Regions from separate parts of the Paenibacillus sp. Marseille-P2973 genome, predicted to be linked through region 1. Evidence: riboswitches for the same ligand, from Rfam matches in the RefSeq annotation. Region 1 holds a riboswitch; the other holds the start of a gene.
What was found. A riboswitch is a leader RNA that binds a small molecule or an ion and turns the genes downstream of it on or off. The one in region 1 is predicted to bind FMN.
Positions count from the first base shown of each region.

Region 2: it holds a riboswitch for FMN, as region 1 does, so the genes downstream of both, KB559_RS09850 (DMT family transporter) here and ribD (bifunctional diaminohydroxyphosphoribosylaminopyrimidine deaminase/5-amino-6-(5-phosphoribosylamino)uracil reductase RibD) in region 1, are expected to answer to the same signal.

Region 1 is NZ_JAGQEH010000002.1:675,819-679,225, forward strand. It holds gene ribE (riboflavin synthase) at 1-385, opposite strand, end outside; gene ribD (bifunctional diaminohydroxyphosphoribosylaminopyrimidine deaminase/5-amino-6-(5-phosphoribosylamino)uracil reductase RibD) at 404-1,531, opposite strand; FMN riboswitch at 1,804-2,001, opposite strand; gene tlp (small acid-soluble spore protein Tlp) at 2,171-2,389, shown strand; gene KB559_RS06750 (peptidylprolyl isomerase) at 2,483-2,920, opposite strand; gene lysA (diaminopimelate decarboxylase) at 3,102-3,407, opposite strand, start outside.
Region 2 is NZ_JAGQEH010000004.1:58,309-61,715, forward strand. It holds gene KB559_RS09840 (methionine ABC transporter permease) at 1-194, shown strand, start outside; gene KB559_RS09845 (MetQ/NlpA family ABC transporter substrate-binding protein) at 250-1,110, shown strand; FMN riboswitch at 1,301-1,453, shown strand; gene KB559_RS09850 (DMT family transporter) at 1,578-2,543, shown strand; gene KB559_RS09855 (GGDEF domain-containing protein) at 2,740-3,407, shown strand, end outside.

The DNA.
Region 1 (3,407 bases):
TGGACGTTTCTACCGGTTCAATCTCATATACGACCGCATTTTGATCTTTGCGGACCCGGATAATTGTCCCTATTCCGTCCACATGCCCCTGAACAAGATGGCCGCCGAATCTTCCTCCTGCCGCCATGGCCCGTTCCAGATTGATCCGGCTTCCCGGCTTCAAATCCTTGAGGTTCGTGTGGCGGTAGGTTTGCGGCATCACATCGACAGCAAAAGAAGAAGAGTCAAAGGAGGTGGCCGTCAGGCAAACTCCGTTGACGGCGATGCTGTCTCCCAGCTTCAAGCCTTCCGTTACCACGCTGGCCGAGATGCCAAGGACCATCGCTTCTCCTTTGCGGCTAACCGATTTTATTGTCCCGATCTCCTCTACTAGTCCGGTGAACATAAGCTCCCCTCCTTACTCCTAAATTTTGAGTCCTTCCTTAGTAGCGCCTGACCAGACAGGTGTTCCTTTGATGCACACATTATCCCCCATTTGCTCCACTTCCAAATCGGTTAAATAAACGGCGTCTTTCATCAGGCTGTAACCGTCAAACATAAAATTCCCGGGAGACTCGAGCCCTCCTATCAGCTTAGGGGCAAAAAACATGACAACTTGATCGGCCAATTGCTCTTGAATCAAAGAGCCGTTCAATCTCCCCCCGCCCTCTACGAGAATGGATGAAATCTCCTGCTCGCCAAGATTTTCCATAGCCAATTTCAAATCAACCTTCGGTCCCTCGCCGCACGGAATGACCTTAATTCCCCGCTCACGCAAAGCAAGCACCTTGTCCGGGTCAGCTTTATCCGTCGTTAGAAGGACTGTCGGAGCTGCGCCGTCGTTAAGCATTCTGGAGCTTTCCGGGATCCGCAGCTGCGAGTCGACGATAATACGAACCGGTGACAGCCCCGGCACCGGAAGCCGGGTTGTCAACTGCGGATCATCGGCCAGGACGGTTCCAACGCCGACCATGATGGCCTGATGCCGGTGCCGCATCGTATGGACCATCTCCCTTGCTGCTTCGTTCGAAATCCACTTGCTGTCTCCGGTTCTCGAAGCTATTTTGCCGTCCAGCGTGCTTGCGGTTTTGATCGTGACGTAAGGAAGCCCTGTCGTAATAAATTTGATAAATGCCTTGTTGAGCCTAATTGCTTCTTCGCGGAGAACGCCGACATCCACCTGGATCCCATTTTCCCGCAAGCTCCGTATTCCCCGTCCCGCCACTTGCGGATTGGGATCTTCACTGGCAACGACGACCCGTGCCACTTTTTCCCGAATCAAGCGTTCGGAACAAGGCGGTGTCAACCCATGGTGACTGCATGGCTCAAGAGTTACATAAACCGTGCTGCCTTCGGCCATTTCGCCGGCCATATTAAGAGCGTGTACTTCTGCATGCGGCGTACCGCGCCTGAGATGCGTACCCAAGCCAACGACCGCGCCTTCCTTTACCACAACCGCCCCGACGACCGGATTGATGCCCGTCTGGCCTTGGGATCGTTCCGCCATTTGAATCGCCAGTCCCATATAATACTCGTCGTTGATATTGTTCAATTGCATGTCCTCCTTCCTTGCGAAAATGTAAAAAACCCCGCCGGAGCATTCCGGCAGGGTAAATTGAGAGAAATGTATGTACGCGAATAAAGCAAGCAAACGCAAATAGAAGATGTCAAAGCTGATGCATGACAAATCAAACGTCTGCCGTCCTTTTAAAGCAATATTTTCCCAACGCAAATATGACATTGTGAAAACAATTACTTTAAGAACTGCTTCCTGTATTTGAACACATGGCGTGTCTAAACATTCATTAAACCCCATGCGTTCCGCGTCTCCTTCTCCCATCCAGACTATACTGTCGGTCCCGGAATCACACCGGCTCAGCCATATGCTGCTGGTTAAGCTCGCATACGGGTCACGGACTCGTGCTTGCTCCGATTCAAATCACATCCAGTCAAAGGATGCCTCGATCATCGAAGCCAGCCATCACCGTCGGTAGGGAATTTCACCCTGCCCCGAAGGAATGCTATTCAGTTAATTATTTGTTGCAACCCGAATGTTATCACTAACCCCTAAAAAAATCAAGGACATTGCTCCCGCCGCCGTCCGGGAATAAAAACTCCGCCTCTGAGCGAAAATAACTCCGACACCCGTTAATTCAATAAAAATTTCATCTACATTAGGAGGAATTCATTCGTGGCAAAACCTGATGATCGCTCTGATAATGTTGAAAAACTACAGTCCAGCATTCAAAATACGATTCAAAATTTCCGGGAAGGCCAGGATTATTTAAGTGAGCATGCCGACGAAATTTCCGGCGAAGAAAAACACCAAATAGAGGAAAAGAACGCCCGGCGCCTCGACAGCATTCGCGGGTTCCGCGAAGAGGTTAAGGACGAAGCGGCAGACCACTAACAGTTAAAATATGCCGAAATTGTGCAAATACGAAACCCCTCTGAGGAGTAATCCTTCAGAGGGGTTATTGTTGTTGATTCTATTCTATTTCAATTACGCTTCGTCCCAAACCGTAACTTCTTTCATTTTGTCGCCAGGGCGAACCTGATCGACAAGCTCCATGCCGGAAGTTACTTTGCCGAATACCGTATGGACGCCATTCAAATGCGGCTGCGGCTCGTACACGATAAAGAACTGGCTGCCGCCGGTGTCTTTGCCTGCATGAGCCATGGACAATACGCCGCGCTCGTGCTTGGTCGTGTTGGTCGACGTTTCACATTTGATGGTGTAGCCAGGGCCACCCGTACCGTTTCCGACCGGGCATCCGCCTTGAGCAACAAAGCCCGGAATAACGCGGTGGAAAGTCAAGCCGTTATAATATCCGGAATTCGCCAGCTTTTCGAAGTTGGCTACCGTTCCTGGCGCTTCTTCGGGCAGAAATTGAATTTCAACCTCTCCGCCTTTTTCCAAAACAATTTTCCCTTTTTTCATATGGGTCACTTCCTTCTTCGAATTATCATTGTATTAACTTCAGACAAACCTCTTCAAGTGTACTATGAAATGACGTCCGTAGCAAAATATGGCGCAAAAAAAATGCAACAGCATCATCCAATCCGGCCTCCCGGCCAGTCGTATGATGCTGTTACACCTGTATTTCACAGTTCAGTTCCGTTTACTTGAACGACGGCTGCTTTGCAATCCGCTCGGGGATCACGTCGCAGGAAGTAATATCCTGTAAGCTTTCACGCTTTACGACAAGATCGCTTTGCCCGTTTTGAACGAATACGACCGCCGGACGACGGATCCGGTTGTAGTTGCTGGCCATAGCATAGTTGTACGCGCCCGTGCATGCAACGGCGAGCAAATCGCCCGAATTCACTTTAGGCAGCTCCAAATCCCAAATCAGCATATCCCCGCTTTCGCAGCATTTGCCTGCAATGGATACCGTTTCTTCGGCAGCATCCAAGCTGCGGTTCGC
Region 2 (3,407 bases), on a different contig from region 1:
CTATCAGCTTTATTTCATACTCGACGGTGATGGGCGTTGTGGGCGGAGGAGGAGTCGGCGATTTTGCCATCAGGTACGGGTATCAGCGATTTGAGACAGAACTGATGGCGGCGGTCATCGTGCTGATGATCGTTCTGGTTCAATTGATCCAGTTTACCGGCAGCCTGATTTCGAGATGGCTGGATAAAAGATAAATGGTAAAAGACAAAAGATAACTAAACCATTGGAAGGATGTTGGAGATGCTGAAAATGAACAAAAAGTGGATGTTAGGACTGTTAGTTCTGGTAATGGTAGCCGTAGCTGGTTGCGGTAACGGAAATACTAAGGGTGCGGGGAACGCAGAGCAAAACGGCGACGCCTCTACGGCTCAAAACGGGGACGGCAAGGAGGTAACGTTGAAGGTAGCTACGCTGATCCCGCCGATGACGGATATTCTGGAATTGGTGAAGCCGCTCCTGAAAGAGGATGGCATCAATTTGGAGCTGGTGGTGCTTTCCGACAATGTTCAGCCGAACGACGCGCTTGCAAACAAGGAAGTGGACGCGAACTTTTTTCAACATGTGCCTTATATGAATCAATATAATGAAAGCACGAACAGCGAGCTTGTAGCGGTACAGCCTGTCTATCATGCGGTCTACGGTGCATACTCGAAACGCTTTAAGAAGATGGAGGAACTGCCTGAAGGAGCTACGATCGTCATTGCGAATGATGCGACCAACGCCGGACGCTCGCTCGTCATGTTGGAGAAGGCCGGCATCATCAAGTTAAAAGAAGGCGTGGGAATTAACGCTACCGTTGCCGATATTACTGAAAATCCGAAAAAATATAAATTCGAAGAAGTGGATCTGTTGATGCTGGCCCGGATGCTTGATGACGCCGATTTGGTACTGATGACTCCGGCCTATGCGAGTCCGATCGGCCTGACGCCTAAAAAGGATGCATTGCTGGTCGAAACGACGGAATCGGAATTTGCGATTACGATGGTAGCCCGTGCGGACAATAAAGATTCCGAGCCGATCAAGAAATTGGCGGAGCGCTTGTCCGGTCCTGAGGTGAAACAGTTCCTGGAATCACAATACAGTGAAATCGCCATTCCGGCATTTGAATAAACCAGCTCACTTTCAAAAAAATAGTGGGTTACAAAAATAAATTATAATGCTATAATGGTTGCAAATAAGGGTTATTTTCATAAAATAAGTCATATATATTTTCAATGTGATGATTGTTACAGAGAATGAGGATATGCTGCAGTATTATGAAGGCAACCTTTGAAATTTAAAAAATAAAAATACAATGAATATGGATCTTCGGGGTAAGGTGAAATTCCTGACCGGCGGTGATAGCTATTTTGAATGATAGCTTTAGCCCGCGACTCGCTATTCCTTTTGGAACGGCGACTGACTTGGTGAAATTCCAAGGCCGACGGTAAAGTCCGGATGGGAGAAGATCATTAATAAGCATGCGGCATAGAATATGCATTCCGCAAGCTTATTTGATCAGCCCCCGTTTATGTTGACCTATGTCAATTGGCGGGGGCTTTCTGCGTAGACCCCATATTCGAGAAGGAGTCGGGAATATGGAAAATGCATCAAGTGTAAGGGTACAAGTCAAGCCGCTCGCTAAGGCGCAAGGGACCTCTGCAAAAAGCGGGTTCTGGCTAGTCGTATTGGGGGCCGCTCTTTGGGGCGTTGACCCATTGTTCCGTCTTATTTTGCTCAAATCGATTACTTCGGCCCAGCTGGTCCTGCTGGAGCACATATTGATTGCACTGGTGGTAGCTCCGATCTTGTGGAAAAACCGCCGCGAACTTCTCGGTGTCGGCTGGAAGCAAGTTGGGGCGCTGCTCTTTATATCATGGGGCGGTTCCGCGATCGCCACAATCCTGTTCACGATGGGGCTGGCGAACGGAAATGTCAATGCGGTTCTGCTGCTTCAGAAGCTCCAGCCTCTGTTCGCCATCATCATGGCCAGATTTTTGCTTAAGGAATCCCTGCCGCGTCATTTCTCGCTGTTATTCATTTTGGCGCTGGGCGGAACCTACTTGCTGACCTTCGGCTTCTCCATCCCGTTTGGACACTGGAACGATTTTATCCAGGTTGGCAGCTTGTTATCCATGGGCGCTGCGGCGCTCTGGGGCGGATCGACGGTTATGGGCCGCTTGATGGTCGGACAAATGAAATACGAAACGGTTACGTCGCTTCGCTTCATATTGGCTCTGCCGCTCTTGCTTGTTGTGACATGGAATGAAGGAGCTGCCTGGCATTTGCCGGGAAGCGCATCCGGAATTACGGCCTTTTCCTTGAATCTGCTCGGGCAGGCGCTTTTACCGGGATTGCTCAGCCTCTTGGTTTACTATAAAGGATTAACAACAACCAAAGCATCCGTAGCTACGCTGGCCGAACTCAGCTTTCCGATGGTGGGCGTGCTTCTTAACTGGATCGCTTTTCAACAAATCATCACCCTGGCCCAAGCGGTTGGATTCATTCTCATCTGGGCGGCATTGTTCGCCATTTCCAGACAAAATAATTCTTCACCGGCATAATGGGAATCAAGAATAAGCAAGGCTTTCGACAGGAAAATTGTCGGGAGTCTTGTTTTTTATTTATACTGGTTATGAAAAAGAAGGACTTTTCCTGTATTATAGCGAAAGGTTTGGGTATTATTTCCGTTTTATTTGCATAAACTTCCGACTTGGATAAGAAATGGATGATCTGAACATTATGCCTTTAAATTTAGACATGAAAACCGTGTTCATTTTGCTTGCGCTTGGTCATTTATTTACGGTAGTGCTCATAACCGCATATAGGCACAGGCAGCCGAGAGATACGGCGGTGAACACCTTTTATGCGGCGAAATGGTTCCAAGCGGCCACATGGGGAATTCTCGCTATTCCGGTACTCGGCTCTCAAATGTTTTTTATTTCACTGGCCAATTCGATTTTTCTGCTCGGTACAGCTTTAGAGACGATGGCGCTGCTGAAAGTAACGGGCGGATTCGGCAAAAGGTCCGGACGGTATTATTTGATCCTTACTTTGATATCCATTCTGAGCTATAATTTCGTGGTTCTGTTTTACAATACGGAAGGTCTGCGGATTTCGATCGTTTCGGTGGCGTCAGCGGCGTTCCTCTACCCTCCCGTTTACCGAATGATCACTTCGCCGGAGCGATCGTCCCTAAGCATTCTCATCGGTTATATATATCTTCTCATGACCGTCGGACTGCTTGTCCGAACCGGCATGTCCTGGTTTTCCGTCGAAGCGGTGACGATGTTTGAACCGAACTTTTATCAAAGCTTGTCGTTTCTGTCCTTGTATCTCATTATGACCCTGGGAAATGCGGGGTTTGTTCTGCTGTCCAAAGAAAGATCCGACAGGGAATTGCTTAAGCTGGCCAGTTACGATGATTT